Cytobacillus sp. IB215665: one gene and its partner. The protein of the gene in region 1 binds, or shares a complex with, the protein of each later gene. Links are inferred from orthologs where the notes say so. Each region holds a gene or a part of one and is shown in the gene's direction. Other genes may lie near its edges. The genes, in order: clpC and mecA.

Evidence for each region.
Region 2: the proteins of clpC (region 1) and mecA are in contact, whole or in part, in a solved structure (PDB 3PXG), measured with the Bacillus subtilis proteins. The link is inferred for Cytobacillus sp. IB215665 from one-to-one orthologs.

What each region holds. Positions count from the first base shown.
Region 1 is NZ_JAXBME010000023.1:50,796-60,910, reverse strand. What follows is about bases 2,094-5,218. They hold clpC (ATP-dependent protease ATP-binding subunit ClpC), read left to right. Parts: upstream 2,094-2,493; coding sequence 2,494-4,944; downstream 4,945-5,218. Other genes in these bases: radA (DNA repair protein RadA), read left to right, coding at 5,072-5,218; SLH52_RS20745 (protein arginine kinase), read left to right, coding at 2,094-2,497. In the rest of the region: SLH52_RS20755 (CtsR family transcriptional regulator), read left to right, coding at 334-795; SLH52_RS20750 (UvrB/UvrC motif-containing protein), read left to right, coding at 849-1,397; more of SLH52_RS20745, read left to right, coding at 1,400-2,093; more of radA, read left to right, coding at 5,219-6,448; DNA integrity scanning diadenylate cyclase DisA, read left to right, coding at 6,456-7,526; SLH52_RS20725 (PIN/TRAM domain-containing protein), read left to right, coding at 7,685-8,776; ispD (2-C-methyl-D-erythritol 4-phosphate cytidylyltransferase), read left to right, coding at 8,874-9,548; ispF (2-C-methyl-D-erythritol 2,4-cyclodiphosphate synthase), read left to right, coding at 9,603-10,079. UniProt on the Bacillus subtilis protein: Competence gene repressor; required for cell growth at high temperature. Negative regulator of comK expression. May interact with MecA to negatively regulate comK.
Region 2 is NZ_JAXBME010000003.1:46,656-59,870, reverse strand. Bases 10,175-12,978 are described here. They hold mecA (adaptor protein MecA), read left to right. Parts: upstream 10,175-11,136; coding sequence 11,137-11,820; downstream 11,821-12,978. Other genes in these bases: cls (cardiolipin synthase), read left to right, coding at 11,985-12,978; SLH52_RS04545 (TerC family protein), read right to left, coding at 10,175-10,558. In the rest of the region: trpS (tryptophan--tRNA ligase), read right to left, coding at 1-191; SLH52_RS04585 (peptide ABC transporter substrate-binding protein), read left to right, coding at 773-2,428; SLH52_RS04580 (ABC transporter permease), read left to right, coding at 2,562-3,494; SLH52_RS04575 (ABC transporter permease), read left to right, coding at 3,496-4,443; SLH52_RS04570 (ABC transporter ATP-binding protein), read left to right, coding at 4,455-5,507; SLH52_RS04565 (ABC transporter ATP-binding protein), read left to right, coding at 5,514-6,452; SLH52_RS04560 (putative glycoside hydrolase), read left to right, coding at 7,125-8,333; SLH52_RS04555 (hypothetical protein), read left to right, coding at 8,385-8,570; transcriptional regulator SpxA, read left to right, coding at 9,139-9,537; more of SLH52_RS04545, read right to left, coding at 9,893-10,174; more of cls, read left to right, coding at 12,979-13,215. UniProt on the Bacillus subtilis protein: Enables the recognition and targeting of unfolded and aggregated proteins to the ClpC protease or to other proteins involved in proteolysis. Acts negatively in the development of competence by binding ComK and recruiting it to the ClpCP protease.

The sequences.
Region 1 (10,115 bases):
TATTATTGCATTCAGCTGTTGTTTGCGTATTAAACTGTTTTTATTAATAATAAAAACTAAACACGAATATAACTAACGTTCCGGGCATTTTCTCCTCTAAAGACTATAAAAACCAGTTCATATACATCAGTTACTCAAATGTAAGCAATAAATTTTGAGTAAAGCCGTTAGGCTTTTCTTGTTTTGATTTATTAAATAAATGGCAAGGATATACTTGTAGTATATGATGGGGCAGTTAATTTAGCTAATTCGAGTCGCTTGCGCTTTTTTCCAATTCACTATATAGTAAAAGTAAAGTCAAATATAGTCAAAGTCAATGAAAGGAGGGGTTGAGTGAGAAATATATCTGATGTTATTGAACAGTATTTGAAAAGCGTTCTAGAAATGAATGATCAAGATATTGTTGAAATAAAAAGAAATGAAGTAGCAGATAAATTTCAATGTGTACCTTCTCAAATTAATTATGTGATAAATACACGTTTTACAATGGAACGTGGTTATATTGTAGAAAGTAAACGCGGTGGCGGTGGTTATATACGAATAATGAAAGTGCAGTCTCATGATGATACCCACTTAATTGAACAACTGCTATCGTTAATTGGTCCAAGAATCTCTCAAACAATAGCTGAAAATATTATAGGTCGATTAATTGAAGAAGAGGTTATTACTGAACGTGAAGCAAAAATCATGTTGAGTACTGTTGATCGATCAATCTTATATATTAGCCTTCCAGATAGAGATGAACTACGATCTAGAATACTCATTGCGATGTTGACATCACTAAAATACAATTAATGGTATGAGTAATTCAGATGATATTAATAATCTAGAAAGGAGAGGTGAAGTCATTGATATGTCAAGAATGTAACAAGAGACCAGCAACGTTGCACTTTACAAAAATTATAAATGGAGAAAAAGCTGAAACCCACGTTTGTGAGCATTGTGCACAGGAAAAAGGAGAAATGTTTATGCTTGCAAATAATCAAGGTTATTCGATTAATAACTTAATAGCAGGACTACTCAATATGGAACCTTCCCTACAAGAAAAACAACGTAATTCATTTCATCAAAATGAGGTTATTCAATGTGAAAAATGTAAAATGACTTATACACAATTTTTAAACATTGGTAAATTTGGATGCTCTGAATGTTATAAGACGTTTAAAAATCATTTAACTCCTATACTCAAAAGATTTCACAGTGGAAACACTATTCATTCTGGAAAAATCCCGACAAGGATAGGTGGAAATATACATTTACGTAAACAAATTGAACAATATAAACAAACACTTCAGGAGTATATAGTCAGTGAGGAGTTTGAAAAAGCAGCAGAAGTTCGTGATAAGGTTAGGGCTTTAGAACGAAGTCTAAGTCAGATAGACATGGGGGAGGGATAACTATGTCACTTCAGCGGTTTCTACAAAAAGCAATAAGCTCTTGGATGAGTGAGGATGGTCCTGAATCAGATATCGTACTTTCTAGTAGAATTAGACTTGCGCGAAATATAGAAAATATATGGTTTCCTACTGTCATAACAAATGAAGAAGCGCAGAAGATCATTCAATTATTTAAAAAGGTATGCGAAGAAAAAGCGCCAGAATCTTTTGGGAAGCTAGAATTATTAGCTATGAATGAAATGCAGCCTATTGAAAAAAGAGTACTTGTTGAAAAGCATCTAGTTAGCCCTCAATTAGCCGAGGATGCGCCTTTTGGAGCTAGTATTTTATCAGAAAATGAAGAAGTTAGTATTATGATAAATGAAGAGGATCATATACGAATTCAATGTTTATTTCCTGGGTTTCAACTTAGTGCAGCTTTGAAAAAAGCTAATGAGTTAGATGATTGGATTGAAACACATGTAGACTATGCGTTTGATGAACAGAAAGGGTATTTGACTAGCTGTCCAACGAATGTTGGTACTGGATTAAGGGCATCGGTCATGATGCATTTACCTGCACTTATATTAACCCAACAAATGAGCAGAATTATTCCAGCAATAAATCAACTTGGTCTAGTTGTTAGAGGAATATATGGTGAAGGTAGCGAAGCATTAGGTAATATATTTCAAATATCAAACCAAGTAACTCTTGGTAAATCTGAAACTGATATTGTGAATGACCTAGAAAGTGTGGTGCAACAACTCATTGCTCAAGAACGCTCTGCACGAGAAGCATTAGTAAAAACATCTGGTATTCAACTAGAAGACAGGGTATACCGCTCATATGGTACATTAGCACACAGTCGCGTCATTGAGACAAATGAAGCTGCTAAATGTTTGTCTGACATTCGCTTAGGCATTGATATCGGATATATAAAAGATATATCCAGCAATATTTTAAATGAATTAATGATTGTAACACAGCCTGGCTTTCTTCAGCAATATGCAGGTGGTCCATTAAGGTCACATGAGCGTGATATTCGTAGAGCAACATTGATTAGGGAAAGAATAAGCTTGGAAAAAAGCAATCAAAAAGAGTTTGGAGGTCGAGAGTTATGATGTTTGGAAGATTTACTGAGCGTGCACAAAAAGTTTTGGCATTAGCACAGGAAGAGGCAGTTCGTTTAGGTCATAATAACATAGGAACGGAGCATATTTTATTAGGTCTTATTCGCGAGGGTGAAGGAATTGCAGCTAAGGCGTTAGTTGCTCTTGGATTGGAATCTAATAAGATTCAAGAAGAAGTTGAAAAGTTAATCGGTAGAGGTCAAGAAACAACTCAAACGATTCATTACACACCTCGTGCCAAAAAAGTTATTGAATTATCAATGGATGAGGCGAGAAAGCTAGGACATTCATATGTAGGAACGGAACATATTTTACTCGGGCTCATCAGAGAGGGTGAAGGTGTTGCTGCTCGAGTTTTAAATAACTTAGGAGTAAGCTTAAATAAAGCACGTCAACAAGTGCTTCAGTTGTTAGGGAGTAATGAAACTTCATCAGGCCATCAAGGAGGGGCGGCTACCAATGCTAATACACCTACATTAGATAGTCTCGCACGAGATTTAACAGCCATTGCACGAGAAGGAAGCTTAGATCCTGTCATTGGTAGAAGTAAAGAAATTCAGCGTGTAATTGAAGTTTTAAGTAGACGCACAAAGAACAACCCAGTCCTTATAGGAGAACCTGGAGTTGGTAAGACAGCAATTGCTGAAGGGTTAGCTCAACAAATTGTAAATAATGAAATACCAGAAATCCTACGCGATAAACGTGTAATGACTTTAGACATGGGCACAGTGGTGGCAGGAACTAAATATCGCGGTGAATTTGAAGATAGACTAAAAAAGGTAATGGATGAAATTCGCCAAGCAGGAAATATCATATTATTTATTGATGAACTTCATACATTAATTGGAGCAGGTGGAGCTGAAGGAGCAATTGATGCTTCAAATATTCTAAAACCATCATTAGCTAGAGGGGAGCTACAATGTATTGGAGCTACAACTTTAGATGAATATAGAAAATATATAGAAAAAGATGCTGCGTTAGAAAGACGTTTTCAGCCGATACAAGTAGATGAACCAACGAATGAGGAATCAATTCAAATCTTGAAAGGTTTACGTGATCGGTATGAAGCACACCATCGTGTGTCAATCAGTGATGACTCAATCATTGAGGCGGTAAAATTATCAGATCGCTACATTTCGGATCGCTTTTTACCTGACAAAGCGATTGATTTAATAGATGAAGCAGGATCAAAAGTTCGGTTGCGGTCTTATACGACACCACCAAATTTAAAAGAGCTTGAACAAAAATTAGATGAAATAAGAAAAGAGAAGGATGCAGCAGTACAAAGTCAAGAGTTTGAGAAAGCAGCCTCTCTACGGGATACTGAGCAACGCTTAAGAGAGCAATTAGAGGAAACAAAGAAAAGCTGGAAGCAGAAACAAGGTCAAGAAAACTGTGAAGTAACAGTAGAGGACATTGCTAAAGTTGTTGCTAGCTGGACAGGAATTCCAGTATCAAAACTTGCTCAAACTGAAACAGATAAATTGTTAAAATTAGAAGAAATCCTGCACTCGAGAGTAATTGGTCAAGAAGAAGCTGTGAAAGCAGTTGCCAAAGCTGTACGTCGAGCGCGTGCTGGATTGAAAGATCCGAAAAGACCTATTGGCTCATTTGTTTTTTTAGGCCCTACCGGTGTTGGTAAAACTGAACTAGCAAGAGCATTAGCAGAATCAATGTTTGGTGAAGAAGATGCAATGATCCGAATTGATATGTCTGAGTATATGGAGAAGCATTCGACGTCAAGGCTCGTAGGGTCACCGCCAGGTTATGTCGGTCATGATGAGGGTGGACAATTAACAGAAAAAGTTCGTCGTAAACCATACTCAGTTATTCTTCTAGATGAAGTTGAAAAAGCACATCCTGAAGTTTTTAATATTTTGCTTCAAGTGCTAGAAGACGGCAGATTAACTGATTCAAAAGGCCGTACAGTAGATTTTCGGAACACAGTGTTAATTATGACATCAAATGTTGGTGCAGATGCGCTAAGACGAAATAAATTTGTTGGATTTAATGTACAGGATGAAAACCAAAATTATAAAGATATGAAGGGGAAAGTGATGGATGAGCTGAAAAAAGCATTTCGTCCTGAGTTTTTAAATCGTATCGATGAAATTATTGTTTTCCATTCATTAGAGAAAAAGCATCTTAAAGAAATCGTGACATTAATGACAGAACAATTAACAAAAAGATTAGTGGAGCAAGAAATTGCCCTGGAAATTACAGACGCAGCAAAGGAAAAGCTAGCAGAAGAGGGAAATGACCTAGAGTATGGAGCACGTCCTTTGCGCAGAGCGATTCAAAAGCATGTTGAAGATTTGCTTTCTGAAGAATTGCTCAAAGGAACGATTGCAAAAGGTCAGAAAGTAATGCTAGATGTTGTTGAGAAAGAGTTTACTATTCGCTTAGTAGAAGAAATCGGTGAATTAAACCACTTATAAAATACGATAAGTAAGAAAAGAGGTATACGTCAGCATGTAAAGTCGTATACCTTTTCTTCTTTAGATCTACTTATATTGTCATAAAATATAATACACATAGGTATTTTAAATAGAGGAGCTTAACATAATGGCGAAAAGAAAAACAAAGTTTAGTTGTCAAACTTGTGGATATGAATCAGCAAAATGGATGGGAAAGTGTCCTGGGTGTAATGCATGGAATACAATGGTAGAAGAAATTGAACAGACTAAATCTGCTCGGAAGGGATCGTTTTATGTAGCACCTACTTCTACTAGTACAAAACCTACAGCTATAACCAAAATAGAAACAACGAACGAACCAAGAATGTATACAGATTTTGTGGAATTTAATCGGGTATTAGGTGGAGGTATTGTTAAAGGATCGCTTGTATTAATAGGTGGAGATCCTGGTATTGGAAAATCAACATTGTTATTGCAAGTATCATCAAAATTAGCACATTCTGAACATAAAGTATTATATATATCTGGAGAAGAATCGATAAAACAAACGAAGCTTCGTGCAGATCGACTAGAGGTTCACGGAGAGAATGTATTCGTGTTAGCTGAAACTGATTTACAGTATATATCAAAAGCAATTGAAGAGATGGAGCCATCATTTGTTGTTATTGATTCAATACAAACTATTTTTCACCCTGAGGTTACATCAGCTCCTGGCAGTGTCTCACAAGTAAGAGAATGTACCGCTGAGCTAATGAAAATTGCAAAAACGAAAGGCATCGCCACTTTTATTGTTGGTCATGTTACGAAAGAAGGCTCAATTGCTGGACCACGGTTACTTGAACATATGGTGGATACAGTTCTTTATTTTGAAGGTGAACGTCATCATACGTATAGGATATTAAGAGCAGTAAAAAACCGCTTTGGATCAACAAATGAAATAGGAATTTTTGAAATGAAGGAAATAGGTCTAACTGAAGTTCAAAACCCTTCGGAAATTTTTCTTGAGGAGCGTTCAAAAGGAGCAGCTGGATCTACAGTTGTAGCCTCTATGGAAGGAACAAGGCCCGTTCTCGTTGAAATACAAGCACTCATTTCACCAACAAGTTTTGGTAATCCACGAAGAATGGCAACTGGAATCGATCATAATAGAGTATCACTACTTATGGCTGTACTAGAAAAAAGAGTTGGGCTATTACTGCAAAATCAAGATGCATACTTAAAGGTTGCTGGAGGAGTCAAGTTAGATGAACCTGCAATTGATTTAGCTGTAGCCGTCAGTATCGCTTCAAGCTTTCGAGACCAACTATCAAATCCTACAGATGTAGTTATCGGAGAAGTTGGCTTAACTGGGGAAGTACGACGCGTTTCTAGAATTGAACAGAGAGTTCAGGAAGCTGTGAAACTTGGCTTTAAGAGGGTTATTTTGCCTGAGAAAAACTTAGGAGGATGGACTGTTCCAGCTGGAATTGTGGTAATTGGAGTATCATCTGTTAATGAGACCTTACAACATGCATTGGGAGGGTAGATAGTTAATGGAGAGAGTGCATAGCGAACAAATATTAGCAGACATATTAAAGCTAATTGCCCCTGGAACCCCTATACGGGAAGGGTTAGATAACGTATTACGTGCAAAAACCGGTGGATTAATCGTTGTTGGCTACAACGATAAAATGAAAAAATTGGTTGATGGTGGGTTTCAAATAAATTGTCAGTTCTCACCATCATATTTATATGAATTAGCTAAAATGGATGGTGCAATTATCTTAAATGAATTAGGGACGAAAATCTTAATATCCAATGCACAATTAGTTCCGGATTCTTGTATTGTTGTATCTGAAACGGGAATGAGGCACCGTACTGCAGAGAGATTTGCGAAACAAACTGGCAGCTTAGTCATTGCTATCTCACAACGCCGTAATGTTATTACGTTATATAAAGCTGACTTTCGCTATGTATTAAAAGATATTGGTGTCATTTTGACGAAAGCAAATCAAGCTATGCAAACACTTGAGAAATATCACGCTGTTTTGAATCAAAGTATGACCAATTTAGGTGCATTGGAATTTGAAGAACAAGTAACTTTTTCAGAAGTTTTACAAGTTCTACATCGTATTGAAATGGTGTTAAGAATTAAAAATGAGATCATCAGCTATGTCACTGAGTTAGGTTCTGAAGGAAGGTTAATACGACTACAAATGAACGAGTTAGTTGCCCATATTGAAGAGGAGGCAATTTTACTTATTAAGGATTATGCATGTGAAGCTAAGGAAGATATTGATGCAATGTTACTTAAAATACAAAAGCTTTCGAGCTCGGAGCTTCTTGATGATTATCTACTTTTAAAATTACTTGGGTATCCTCAAAATACAAATATAGATAAAGGTGTGATACCTCGAGGTTATCGAGCCTTATATAAAATACCACGTTTGCCATCAGTTGTTATAGAAAATTTAATAGAAACCTTCAAAAATATGAATCAAATTGTGAAAGCAAGTGTAGAACAATTAGATGAAGTAGAGGGGATTGGAGAAGTTCGAGCACGAAAAATTAAAGAAGGACTTAAAAGAATACAGCAGCAATTATTAATCGATCGTCAAATATAGTAGTCATTTGCAATCATCGCATAAAGGATGATATGCTAAGTGAAAGATGTCTTTATTTTACAAATATATTTCATCGCGGTTACAAATAGAAAAAATAATAGTAATAGTACGTTTCAATTATTGCAAACTGTTTATAATGTATAGAAGGAGGTGAAAGAATGTTAAAAAGAATTGTACAATTATTTTTTCTCATTATCGGTGGGATATTAGGTATATTTTATATTCCATATGTATTACCTTTAATGAATATTGATAACATTGCATTGTTAAGAGAACATTACATGCTAGCCATATTAGGTGCACTTATTTTCTTTCTTGTTACATTTTGGTTAGTAGATTATATAGTAAATTTGATACGTTGGTTAGAGGAGACTGTTGTCAAGGCTCCAGCAACTGATGTAGTCTTTGGGAGTCTAGGGTTAATCTTTGGCCTTATTGTTGCTTTTTTTATTAATATCCCAATACAAAAATTCCAATTTTTATTATTCAATACCATTATACCTATATTTTTGACTCTGTTATTAGGTTATTTGGGCTTTCAAATAGGTTTTAAAAAGCGAGACGACCTTATTAACTTATTTTCAATATCTAACCGTAAAGGAACAAAAAAAGGCAATGAAGAAGATTTTGAGCTGTATGATAAAAAATTAAAAATATTGGATACAAGTGTTATTATCGATGGTCGTGTAGCGGATATATGTCAAACAGGCTTTTTAGAAGGAACGATCGTCATACCCCAATTTGTCCTAGAAGAACTTCAGCATATCGCGGATTCAGCGGATGTGTTAAAGCGTAATAGGGGTAGAAGAGGGCTTGATATTTTAAATCGCATACAAAAGGAATTATCAAATAACGTTGAGATATATGAAGGTGATTTTGAAGATATACAGGAGGTTGATAGCAAGCTCGTAAAGCTAGCTAAAATTACTTCCGGAGTGGTAGTTACAAATGATTTTAACTTAAACAAAGTTTGTGAATTACAAAATGTAGCTGTGTTAAATATTAATGATTTGGCAAATGCCGTGAAGCCAGTAGTTCTTCCAGGAGAAGAGATGAATGTCCAAGTAATTAAAGATGGGAAAGAACAAAATCAAGGCATTGCGTATCTTGATGACGGAACGATGATTGTTGTTGAAGATGGAAGAGATTATATAGGTAAAAATCTTGATGTGTTAGTTACGAGTGTACTACAGACTTCTGCTGGGAGAATGATTTTTGCTAAGCCGAAGTTGTTAGAAAGAGCATTATAAGATATAATACTAAGTTTATAAATGATAAGGTTAGTGGTGAAGTGAACAAGTCCCTTAACCCTTATCATGCCTATACAAATGTTAGGAGAGCAGCATGATGTTATATAAGGTAGTCATTCCTGCAGCAGGACAGGGGAAAAGAATGAATGTAGGTATGAATAAACTGTTTATGTCATTACAGTCAACGCCAATCATAGCACGTACTTTAAAAGTTTTTGAAAATGATCCCCATTGTGTAGGGATTGTCCTAGTTATTAATTCACTAGATGAGAAATATATGAGGGAAATTGTTGAAGAGAACAACTTTTCGAAAATAGAAAAAATCGTGTATGGTGGAGCTGAGCGGCAACATAGTGTACATCTGGGCTTAAAAGCAGTACATAATGTTGATATTGTGCTCATTCACGATGGTGCTAGACCTTTTATTAAAATCGAGCATATTCATTCTTTAGTTAATACGGCATACAATGACGGGGCGGCTGTTCTTGCAGTACCTGTTAAAGATACTGTGAAGCGTGTTCTGGATTTGAAAGTGGAGGAAACATTTGAACGATCTAGCTTGTGGGCAGTGCAAACGCCACAAGCTTTTCGTATATCATTATTGGAAGAAGCGCATGAGCAAGCTATTAAAGATAAATATATTGGTACCGACGATGCCAGTTTAGTAGAACGACTAAATAAACAAGTAATTATCGTCGAAGGTGATTATCAAAATATCAAAATTACTACACCAGAAGATATCAAATTTGCACATGCAATTTTGGGTGAGTAGTTTAAATTATAAGCGAGTTAACATAGAGAGATAAAGTAACGGGAGTGAAGAGTTATGATTCGTATTGGGCAAGGTTTTGATGTTCATCAATTTGTTGATGATAGACCTCTAATATTAGGGGGAATTGAAATTCCCCACGTAAAAGGTTTGTTAGGACATTCAGATGCGGATGTATTATTACATACAATTGCAGATGCCAGTTTAGGAGCCATTGCTGCAGGGGATATTGGCAAACATTTTCCTGATACAGACCCGCAATATAAAAATGCTGATTCATCACTACTACTTCAACACGTGTGGAAGCTAGTAAAGAATGAAGGCTATGAATTGGGTAATGTGGATTGTACGATTATTGCTCAACAACCAAAAATGGCCCCATATATTGACCAAATGAGAGGGAGAATTGCTGAACTTCTAGAGGCTACTATTGACCAAGTAAATGTAAAAGCTACAACTACTGAAAAGCTTGGGTTTACAGGAAGAGAAGAAGGAATAGCTGCCCAAGTAGTTATTTTACTAAAAAAAATGTAGCAACATAGACATGCTTTGTATACAATCATGTTTGGT
Region 2 (13,215 bases), on another replicon or contig:
AGAGCTGCTAAGCTCCGAATATTGTTTCTTAATTGTAATCGCTCCTGTGGTACGGTAATAGCGTGTAAGTCAACAATACAGAAATAACATTGATACTCATGCTGCAATTCTACAAATTGTTTCATTGCTCCAATGTAATTTCCTAATGTGATGGATCCGCTCGGCTGTATGCCCGAAAAAATAGTTTTCATTTCATTTTACTCCTTATATTTAAGTTCCTAAACTAATGAACATTCTGATATGTAAAGATGACAAAATGAATTATGTAATGAGAAATGTGAAATTATTTATATGTCAAAACTTTATCATCTTTAGTTAAAAGCAAAAAAACACAGCATTTTAATATAATTATAAGTATTGCAAAATTATATAAAAAAAAAATAGTAAATGCAAACTTTATATTATAAAAACAAAGAAAATTAGCATACTAAAGACTGTAAAATGTGAGTAAGTAAAAATTATTCCAATAAAAGAATTGCGAACTTTTTTATTCACTTAATGTAATAAAAATACATATATAGAAAGGGGAAGTTCGATAGGTAAATATTTCATTGGTTTATTCTTGTAAAAGAAACAAAAATAAACATAATAAATACAACGATTTTATAGGTATATAGTACTATTTATTCGTGTCGAATGGTAACCGTATCAGGGATATCAATTACTATCGTATTCAAAATTTATGCACATTAAGTCGAAAACTTGTATAATAAATTTTGTGGTTTTATAACTACTCAACATGAAAATTTAATGAAAAGGAGAGAAACACAACATGAAGAAGACAAAAATGTCATTACTTCTAACATTAATTCTTGCTTTGAGTGTGTTCGCAGCTGCTTGTGGAACAGCAGAGGAACCTGCAAAAGAAGAAGATACTGGTACTACTGGTGAAGAAACTTTAGCAGAAAACCAAACTCTAAGAATTAATAATAATTCTGAGCCTAGTACTTTAAATCCAAGTTTAGCAGAAGATACGACTTCTTCAGCAGTACTATTACAGACGTTTGAAGGATTAACTCGTATTGGTAAAGAAGGTAGCCCTGAAGAAGCGATGGCTGAAAACATAGAAGTTTCGGAAGATGGACTTACTTATACATTTACTCTACGTGATGGCGTTAAATGGTCAAATGGAGATCCTGTAACTGCTAATGATTTTGAATATGCATGGAAATGGGTCCTTAATTCAGGAGAAGCAAACTATGCATATCAATTATATTATGTGAAAAATGCTGAAGCAGCGTCAAAAGGTGAAGTTTCAATTGATGATGTTGGTGTCAAAGCAATTGATGATAAGACACTTGAAGTACAATTGGAAAATCCAACACCGTATTTCTTAGAACTAACGGCATTTTATACTTATTATCCAGTAAATAGCAAAATCGCAGAAGCTAACGCAGATTGGGCTTTAGATGCTGGAGATGATTATACATCAAACGGTCCTTTCAAAATGACTGCTTGGGAACATAACGATAAGATCATTTTAGAAAAGAACGAACATTATTGGGATGCGGATAATGTTAAGCTTGAAACAATTGAAATAGTAATGATTAATGATGCAAATACTGAATTAACGATGTTTGATAATGACGAATTGGATTGGGCTGGTAACCCAACAGGTAATTTACCTACAGAAGCACTTCCAACCCTTAAGGATCAAGGTGCATTATCAATCAATCCAATTGCTGGTGTTTATTGGTACAAGTTTAATACATCAGAAGCACCATTTAATAATGCAAAAATCCGTAAAGCTTTCGCGTATGCTATTGACCGTCAAGCGATTGTAGATAATATTTCTCAAGGTGGAGAAATTCCAGCATTGGGAATTATACCACCGACAATCTTCCCTGAAGCTGAAGATCAAGGTTACTTTGAAGATGCTGATATTGAGACAGCAAAACAGCTTTTAGAGGAAGGGTTAGCTGAAGAAGGTTTTGCAAGTGTAGATGATTTACCTTCAATTACACTTTCTTACAACACTCTTGAAGCACATGCCAAGATTGCTCAAGCTATTCAAGATATGTGGAAGAAAAATCTAGGCATAGAAGTTGAGTTGTTAAACCAAGAGTTTGCAGTTCATCTTGACGCAATGGATGCTGGTGATTTCCAAATTGCTCGTCTTGGATGGTTAGGTGATTTCAACGATGCAATGAACTTCTTAGAAATTTACAAAGAAATTGGTGGCAACAACGACACTCGTTGGGAAAATGAAGAGTATAAAAGCTTGTTAAATGAATCTAATACGGAAACTGATCCAGAAAAACGTAAAGATCTGTTAAAACAAGCTGAAGAAATCTTCATGGATGAAATGCCTGCAATGCCAATTTATTACTACACAAATAAGTACGTGAAAAAAGATAATTTAAAAGATGTTGTAGTATCAGGTTTAGGTGATGCACAATATAAATGGGCTTATTTCATAGAAGAATAATATTTTTCAAAATCATTAAATGTACATTATTAGCTGTTTTATAGTATTAATAAGTAATGGTATATGGAGAATTTCTCCGTATACCATTCTTTACGATTAGGGTTTTGTCAGAATATTGTGGAGGTGTAAACCCTTGTTTAAATATATAGTAAAGCGTTTAGGCTTTATGTTAATAGCACTTGTGTTAATTGTTACTGTTACTTTCTTTCTCATGCAGGCAGCACCTGGAGGCCCATTTACTTCGGAAAAGCCACCACCACCGGAGATTCAACAGAAATTAAATGAATATTATGGGCTTGATCAACCATTGTATGTTCAATATTTTGATTATTTAGTTTCAGTCGCTAGTTGGGACTTCGGCCCATCATTTAAATATAAAGGTCAATCTGTAAATGACTTTATTAATTCAGGATTCCCTGTGTCGTTAATACTAGGACTGGAGGCTATCTTTCTAGCACTGGCTTTTGGTGTACTATTCGGTGTTATTTCAGCTCTCAGGCATAATAAATGGCAAGACTATTCTGTAATGATTTTAGCGGTATTAGGGATATCCGTACCAAGCTTTATCATGGCATCGGTCTTACAATATGTGTTTGCGATAAAGTTAGGGGTATTCCCAGTCGCTAGATTTGAATCATTTTCTTACCATGTTTTGCCTGCGATTGCTTTAGCGTCGACACCGCTGGCATTTATCGCACGACTTACTAGATCAAGCATGCTTGAAGTGTTAGCTTCAGATTATATAAGAACGGCGAAGGCAAAAGGTATAAAGAATACCGTTATCGTTGTCAAGCATGCCATTCGTAATGCCTTGATGCCTGTAGTCTCTTATATGGGTCCACTAACAGCTGGGATTTTAACAGGTAGCTTCGTTATCGAGAGTATATTTGGTATTCCTGGTCTAGGTAGCCACTTTGTTCGATCGATTACAGATCGTGATTATACAACGATTATGGGTGTAACTGTGTTTTATAGTATATTGTTACTCGTTTCAATCCTTTTAGTGGATATATTATATGGATTAATTGATCCTCGTATTAAACTTGCTCAAGGGAAGGGGGATTAATATGGATAAACAGTTAGAAGAATCACAAACGATACAACAAAACTTACCTAAAGAATTATTCGAACGAACAAATGCTGAAGCACATGAAGCAGAAAAATTAGGGAAAAGCATCACATTTTGGAAAGATGTTTGGCTTCGCTTTAAAAGTAATAAATTAGCTGTATTCGGTATATTTTTATTGTTCATACTCGGAATTATGGCATGGATTGGTCCAAGCTTGACCCCATATGATTATGCGACAAATGATTTAACCCAAGCGAATAAAGCACCTTCAAGTGAACATTGGTTTGGCACTGATAGCTTAGGTCGTGACGTGTTTACTAGAATTTGGCATGGTGCACGAATTTCGTTGTTTATCGGTTTAGCTGCTGCAACAATTGATTTAATTATCGGTATCATTTGGGGTGGTTTAGCAGGTTATCTTGGCAAGCGAACGGATGAAATATTAATGCGTATCGCCGATATTTTAACAGCTGTTCCATACTTATTAGTCGTAATTTTATTAATGGTTGTGTTAGAACAAGGCTTAACAACAATGATTATTGCAATGTCTATAACCGGTTGGATTAATATGGCTCGAATCGTTCGTGGGCAAGTCCTTCAACTAAAATCTCAGGAATATGTGTTAGCAGCTCAAACTTTAGGTGCAAATACGAAAAGAATTATGGCTCGACATTTAGTTCCTAACTCAATGGGCCCCATTTTAATTACAATGACATTAACGGTTCCTGCAGCGATCTTTACTGAAGCCTTCTTAAGTTACTTAGGTCTTGGTGTACCAGCACCACTCGCTAGCTGGGGAACGATGGCAAGTGAAGGTGTACCAGCAATGAAATATTATCCGTGGCAATTATTCTTCCCGGCTATATTTATATGTTTAACCATTTTTGCTTTTAACGTTGTTGGAGATGGCTTACGAGACGCACTTGATCCACGACTACGAAAATAGGGGGGAGAAAAATGAAGCCAATTTTAGAGGTAAACGATTTAGCTATTTCTTTTCACACTTTTGCAGGAGAAGTAAAGGCAGTCCGTGGCGTAAATTTTCACGTAAACAAAGGAGAAACGCTAGCTATCGTTGGTGAGTCAGGTTCAGGAAAAAGTGTGACAACACAGTCAATTATGAAGCTTATTCCAACACCTCCAGGGGAGTATGTACGCGGCTCGATCATGTTTAATGGTGAAGACATTGTCCAAAAATCAGAGAAACAGATGGAAAAAATCCGCGGTAAAGATATTGGGATGATTTTCCAAGATCCGATGACTTCATTAAATCCAACGATGAAAGTCGGGCATCAAATCATGGAAGGTTTAATCAAGCATCAAAGCATGTCAAACGCTGATGCAAAAAAAGAGGCGATTAATTTACTGGACATGGTAGGTATTCCAATGCCAGAAAAGCGTGTGGATGAATACCCTCACCAATTTAGTGGTGGTATGAGACAACGTGTTGTCATTGCGATTGCATTGTCATCTCGTCCAAAATTATTGATCTGTGATGAGCCTACAACTGCTCTCGATGTGACCATTCAAGCGCAGATTCTCGAGTTATTAAAGGATTTACAAGAAAAGATGGATATGGCAGTTATATTCATTACCCATGATCTAGGCGTCGTAGCAAACGTAGCTGATCGTGTTGCGGTTATGTATGCTGGGCAGATTGTTGAAACTGGGACAGTAGATGAAATATTCTATAGTCCTGAACATCCATACACATGGGGGTTACTAGGGTCAATGCCAAGTCTTGAAGGCAGCGAGGATGAGCTATATGCGATTCCAGGGTCACCACCTAATTTAATTAGCCCACCTGTAGGAGATGCATTTGCATTGAGAAGTGAATACGCGATGAAAATTGATTTTGAAATGGAACCACCGATGTTTAAAGTATCAAATACTCACTATGCGAAAACATGGCTATTACATGATAATGCACCAAAAGTTGAGCCACCTGAAATAGTGCAGCGTATGAAGAAGCAATATGAATCTTTCAAACGCAGTCATGAAAGAGGGTAAATGAAAATGACGAATAGAAGAGAAAAATTGTTGGAAATTCAAGATCTTAAACAGCATTTTTATGTTAGCAAAGAAAACACAGTAAAAGCTGTTGATGGTATTTCCTTTGATATATATAAAGGTGAAACGTTTGGCTTAGTTGGAGAATCTGGTTGTGGAAAATCTACTACAGGAAGAACGATCATTCGTTTATATGATGCAACTGATGGCAAAGTTATTTTTGGTGGGGAGAATGTCCACGGGAAGAAGTCGAAAAAGGAATTAAAATCTTTTAATCGAAAAATGCAGATGATCTTTCAGGATCCATATGCGTCACTAAATCCACGAATGAAAGTATCTGACATTATAGCAGAAGGAATTGATATTCATGGTCTCGCTTCTTCTAAACAAGATCGAATGAATAGAGTCCATGAGTTATTAGAAATCGTTGGGCTTAACCGAGAGCATGCGAGTCGTTATCCTCATGAATTCAGTGGCGGACAAAGGCAACGTATAGGTATTGCAAGGGCACTAGCTGTAGATCCAGAATTTATCATTGCAGATGAGCCTATTTCAGCGTTGGATGTATCTATTCAAGCTCAAGTCGTGAACTTGATGAAACAGTTACAAAAAGAAAAAGGTTTGACATATTTATTTATTGCGCATGATCTTTCGATGGTCAAGTACATTAGTGATCGAATTGGTGTAATGTATCGTGGGAAAATTGTAGAACTAGCAAGCAGTGATGAGCTCTATAACGATCCAATTCATCCTTATACGAAAGCACTGTTATCAGCAATTCCATTGCCTGACCCAGAACATGAGCGCTCTCGTAAAAGAATAATTTATGACCCTTTGCAGCATAATTATGACGCTGAAGCTCCTGAAATGAGAGAAATTAAACCAGGGCATTTCGTCTATTGCTCAGAGTCTGAATACAAACGTTATAAAGAAGAACGGATATAGTAACGATAGATCTCTTTTTTAAGGGATCTTCTTTTTTTAGGATCTTTTCGTAAACTATGTTGCTATTGTTACCAAATTAGCATAGTAAGAAGGAATTTGAAAAAATTGGACATCGTTTTTTAGAAGGCAAGATGCCAAGAATGATAATTGAGATTACATTCGAACAACACCAATTAATAAAGAACATTGATTGTTGTTTTTTCCATATTTTTTAGTAATGGTTATTTTCGAATACTTTGTTGCTTTTTTTCACTTACATTTGAGTAACTAATGTGGATGAAATGATTATTATAGTCTTTAGAGAAGAAAAATACCACGAAAGCCTCGTTTATACGTATTTATTTGTTAGTACTAAAAGCAACAATTACTGCGAATCAAGCATAAGTAATTAACACTTCTTACCCTTTATACTTGACAGTTGTATATTATCTATCTAGCTGTCCTATGTTCTAATAAATGCAATATTTTTGCACACTAAGAAAATTAAAATGTTAGCTGAGCTATTCATCATATAAGTTGGTTGAGGCTAATTGTAACGATAGGTCAAAAAATGCTCGAATTATAATTATAAAATAACCAAAAAAATAAAAGAATTTGATAAACATTACCCCCAAAATTAGTTATTTGATTTATAATTAAATTAATTCATCTTAGTTGGGGGAACACTCATTTATGAATATAAAGAGATATTTTATTACACTTATAACTGCTAGTATGTTGTTTTTGTTGTTTGGTACAGATGGGTATGCTAAGCAAATAGAGACAACTTCGGTAAGTAATCACGTTATAAAAAGGCCAGTTGTAAATAAAAAGAGCCTACCTGAACAGCTACCTCGTTACATGTTTGATTCTGGGTTGTCCTTTGAATACCCTGACGCAGTAAGAGGGATTTATGTGACAGGCCATTCAGCGGGTGGAGCTAAATTTGGTTCTTTAGTTAATTTAGTGGAGTCATCGGATTTAAATGCAATGGTAATAGACATAAAAGATGATTATGGAAATATGACATACATACCAGAAAACCAACAATATAAAGAAATTGGAAAAAACTATATTAAAGACCCTTCAGAAATGTTAAAGACACTAGAAGATAAGAAAATATATCCAATTGCTCGGATTGTAGTATTCAAAGATAGCGTCCTTGCAAATAAATATCCTGAATGGTCATTTATTGAGGAAAATAATATTTGGACAAATAGACGAGGCGAATCTTTCGTTAACCCATTCATAAAAGAAGTTTGGGATTATAATGTCGGTATAGCAATTGAAGCTGCAAAGCTAGGATTTCAAGAAATTCAATTCGATTATGTGAGATTTCCAGAAGGATTTGAAAAACGTGATTCCATTTTATCGTACAGTATGGGAGAATATGCAAGCAAGGATATAGATAATGTTCAAAAGCGTGTTCAATCAGTTACAGATTTTGTTGCCTATGCAAAAGAAAAGCTTAAGCCATATGGAGTAAAAGTATCGGTGGATATTTTTGGTTATACAGCAACGTTGCCTGAAGCTCCTGGGATAGGGCAAAACTTTTCTAAAATATCAGCAAATGTTGACGTTATTTCGTCTATGATTTATCCTAGTCATTGGACAACATATTTTGGTATTCAAAAGCCAGATTTAGAGCCGTATAAACTAGTTACAGAATACATTAAGGTTGAAGCTGAGAAGTTAAAAGAGTTAGCTAATAGTCCTATTTCTAGACCTTGGCTTCAAGATTTTACTGCTTCTTGGTTAGGAAATGGTAACTATAAACCATATGGCAAAGCTGAAGTAGAGGATCAAATTAGAGCTTTGAATGAAAATGGTATAAATGAATTTTTACTTTGGAATGCAGGTAACTCCTATACAGAAAATGTAGATTATACCCCGTTGAACTAGGAAATTACTTGTGAAGGTCGATAGAATTAAATCAATGGAGGTATTGGAATGATTATTGATTATTTTACTGATTTTGCTATAGTAGCTGTACTAATCATAGGTATTACCGCTATGATGGGGGTCATGTTAAATGGTATTGGTGAAAAATTTTTTGGAGGAAGAAAGAAAGCTGAATCTTTTAATCAATCTGCAAATACACAAGTCGGTTGGAGAAGTGTTGGAGGGAAAAGAAATTAAATTAGCAGGAGACTATTTTTGTAAACCTTGTTTTTACGATTGTTAACATCGTTAATGTAGGAAAGGTGCTGCGAACTAGTCGTATGCGTTTTAAATTCTTATTTCGAATACAGTCAATGAGAAAACAGTCTGCTCATAAAGGTTCAATACGATTAGATACAAGTTGCATTTTAGGAAAATTTAACCTAAATAAAATATATATAAGAAAAAACCTAGCTGTCGCTGGGTTTTTTTACACATAATTAATTGAAAAAAGTATATCTTTCTAAATTTATTTATTGTATAATTATCGATAGACATTACTTATTTAGATTCATTTCAATTTAGATTTTTTTTTCTTTTTTTTGAAACTTTTTTTGTTTATTTACGTATAACATTTTAGAGAGTATCAAAAGTGGAGAATATAAGCTGAAGCATTGTTTATAACTATAATGTTACAACAGGTTTGCTCGTACAATTGGTTAAACATCCTCTTATCAGATATACTGAACTTTTGGTAACTTTTAATTTATGAAATTATTTCTTATGTGAGCTTTCTATCCACATAAATTATGGGAGTGAAGAAACAATGGTAACTTTATATTCATCACCAAGTTGTACTTCCTGTCGCAAAGCGAGATCTTGGTTAGAGGAACACGATATTTCATTTAAAGAACGAAATATATTTTCAGAATCTCTAACTATCGAAGAAATTAAAGAGATTTTAAGAATGACAGAAGAAGGAACAGATGAAATTATATCTACAAGATCAAAAACTTTTCAAAAATTAAATGTTAATGTTGATACTTTACCATTGAATGAATTGTATAGTCTCATTCGTGAAAACCCTGGATTGTTACGGAGACCAATTATTATTGACGAAAAAAGACTTCAAGTAGGTTACAACGAAGATGAAATTAGAAGGTTTTTACCACGTAAAGTCCGAACTTTTCAATTGAAAGAAGCGCAAAAATTAGTTAACCAATAATCTGGAATATAAAAAAACTTCTACATTTCGATGTAGAAGTTTTTTAGCTTAGGCTATTTTGCAAACTTTTCTGCTATTAATACTAATTTAGAAAAACGCAAATATTGGTTGTATATGTGTTTCATCGTATTAAAGAAGAGAAAATTTCACGAACTCTAATTGTGTACGTATTTTTTAAAATGTCATATAACAATCCAGGCCATAGCATAAGCTGAGATTTATAACGAATAGCTTGTTGGTTTTCGTCAGATGCTATTAACAGAAACAAAGTTCCGATTTGTTGATGCATTCAAGTTTTTTAACAAGACTGAACCAGAGCTTATCAAATGTAGTCAATTTAAAAGTCTTGTGCCGTTTAACGAACTACTCTGATCCGATTACTAATATATCCACTTGCAATTACGAGTAAAATGCAAATATATGGTATAATGAGTTTTACGTAATTATAGTGATTGAAAAATTGTGTGAAATATAATTCATGCGTAATCATTCTTCCGGCAGTAAATGCTAAAATACTTGCTCCGATATAGATAATAATAGGGTATTGATCCATTATGTATAATATTAGTTTGCTGCCCCAAATTATAATTGGAACAGAGATTAACACGCCGATTATTACGAGTGGAAAATGTCCTTGTGAGGCCCCAGCTATTGCAATTACATTATCTAAACCCATTATAATATCTGCAAAGACAATTGTTCGAATAGCGATAAATAAAGAGGTGCTTGCTTTGAGTGTTGTTTGATCTTGACTCTCTGACACGAGTAATTGATAAGCAATTCGGAGAAGTAATATTCCACCAATCATGTACAATAACGGGATAGTCATTAATAAAGCTGCAATAATAGTTAAACAAATACGAACAATAATAGCAAAGGTAGTACCTATAAAGATTGCTTTATTCCTTTTAGCTTCAGGAAGATTTCTTGTTGCTAAGGCAATTACAACAGCATTATCGCCGCCTAATACGATGTCAATTCCAATAATCATCATGATTGTAATTACGTAATCAAAATCCATTCTCGTCCTCCTGTTAAGTAAATAATATCGCTATTTTTTTATGGCTCTTTTCGTAAATTTAGTTGATTCTTATACTAAATGAAGGCTGTTTAACCAAATTTAATGACATCATAGTGTTTGGTGCCTCAAAAAGATGGTTATATTGTGATTATTTATTATGTAGCAAAATAAAAATGCGAAAGCAGCTTTTTTATTAATAGTACAAGTATAGTAAGCAACATTCATCATTATGACGAGTAAATAACAAATATATGGCATCTTAAACGATATTTTATATAGTGTTACGTGTTATAAAAGATCTCGCTCTAGAAGATTCGATCGAAAGAATAAGTACGATACACTGCTATGTTGATAAACTAGCTACGAGTCCATAATATGGGGACTAATTAAGTTTATGTAGGCTTTTTGTCCGCTCTTATTGGGCAGTAGATGGTTTTTAAATAATCGCTATTTTTTATTTCCATTCCTTTTGCATTTGTCATAAAATAAAAGTACAAGAATGATTATAATCGTGAAAAAGTGTATCACGGGGGTAAATAAGTCCCTTCAAAAACATCCTATGGAAGGGAGTTAATTATATGGAAATTGAACGAATAAATGAGAATACTGTAAAATTTTATATTTCATATTTAGATATTGAAGAAAGAGGATTTGACCGTGATGAAATATGGTATAATCGTGAAAGAAGTGAAGAACTTTTTTGGGAAATGATGGATGAAATTCACCAAGAAGAAGACTTTGTGGTGGAAGGTCCGTTATGGATACAAGTCCAAGCATTGGATAAAGGGCTTGAGGTACTCGTAACAAAAGCTCAACTTTCTAAGGATGGGAATCGGTATGAGATTCCTTTATCTGAAGATCGAATAAAGGAATTACCTGTTGATGAGAAAATAGAAGAGTTACTTGATCAACAATTTAGCCCAGCTAAGGATGATTATAATCAAAATGTTAACCAAGTAGACGATGAACAACTCGAATTTTTACTTAGGTTTGATGATTTTGAACATATTATCGCATTGTCACATCGAATAGATGCATCACCATTCAAGAATCGATTATTTTCATTCGAAGGACATTATTATTTATATGTTGAATTTAATGAAGAAAACATGATAGGGGATGAATTGGACGCTATTATAAGCTTGTTGTTAGAGTATGGGCAAGAAACAACAGTTACAATTCATCGATTAGAAGAGTACGGAAACGAAATCATTAAAGAAGATGCACTGGCGGTTATAGCTAATCATTTCCCATCAAGATAATAGAAGCCGATTTCTGAAATAGTGAAATCGGCTTTATTAAAATACTTGTAAGTGTTATTAAATGCAGTAATGCAATTGGACTTTTGCCCACGTTAGTGTGGGCAAATTTTAATTAATTTTGCTAACTTAAGATTGAAGAACTGTAGTATGAGGCGGTGTGGGGAATGAAAAAAACATTACAGGTTTTAGTATTTTCACTTATTATAGCTACCCTATTTTATGTTACAAAACAATATTGGGAAGGGTGGATTCTAGGAGCGGCTAGTTTAATTATTAGTTTATCAGTTATTTTCATTGGTTTTGTTATTTTCTTAGAAAATAGAAATCCAACAGCAACATTAACATGGCTTATCATTTTAGGTAGTGTTCCGTTGTTAGGTTTTATTTTTTACATAATATTTGGTCGTAATTTTCGCAAGCGTAAGTTATTCGCTAAAAAAGCGTTATTGGATGAACAGACATATTTAAAAATTGAAGGAGGACCATATTGGAGTGATGAAAAAATTACTCATATGGGAGAGCATCAACAGCTTCTTTTCCGCCTTGCACAGAATTTAGGGAAAAGCCCAATATCTTTTTCAACAGAAACGAAAGTGCTTACAAATGGTGAGGAAACATTCTCTCATATTTTAGAGGCGTTAAGAGGGGCAACACATCATATACACCTTGAATATTACATCGTACGGCATGATGACATTGGGCAGCAAATCAAAGATATTTTGATTGAGCGAGCACAGAATGGAGTTCAAGTCCGTTTTTTATATGATGCAGTTGGCTGCTGGAAACTTTCAAGAAGCTATATTGAAGAATTGAGAAAAGCTGGGGTGGATATGATTCCTTTTTTTCCAGTTAAATTACCAATTCTAAACCACAAAATTAACTTCCGTAATCATCGAAAAATAGTAGTGATTGATGGAACTATTGGTTTCGTAGGTGGTCTAAATATTGGTGATGAATATTTAGGAAAAGATTCTTATTTTGGTTTTTGGAGAGATACACACTTAGCTGTTCAAGGTGAATCAGTGCGGACTCTACAATTGATTTTTTTACAGGATTGGTACTATATGACTGGTCAAAAGTTGCTAACTCCAAGCTATTTGTCTCCACAGTTAATTGATAAAGAGAACTTGGGTGGCGTTCAATTAATTGCTGGTGGACCAGATAATGAATGGGAAATTATAAAGCAGCTCTTTTTTTCTATGATCATATCTGCAGAAAAATCTGTTTGGATTGCAACTCCGTACTTTATTCCTGATGAAGATATTTTCACTGCGTTAAAAGTTGCTGCTTTAAGCGGAATTGATGTAAGAATATTGATGCCTAAACGTCCTGATAAAAAGATTGTATTTTATGCTTCCCGTTCGTATTTTCCTGAGCTGTTAGAAGCTGGGGCGA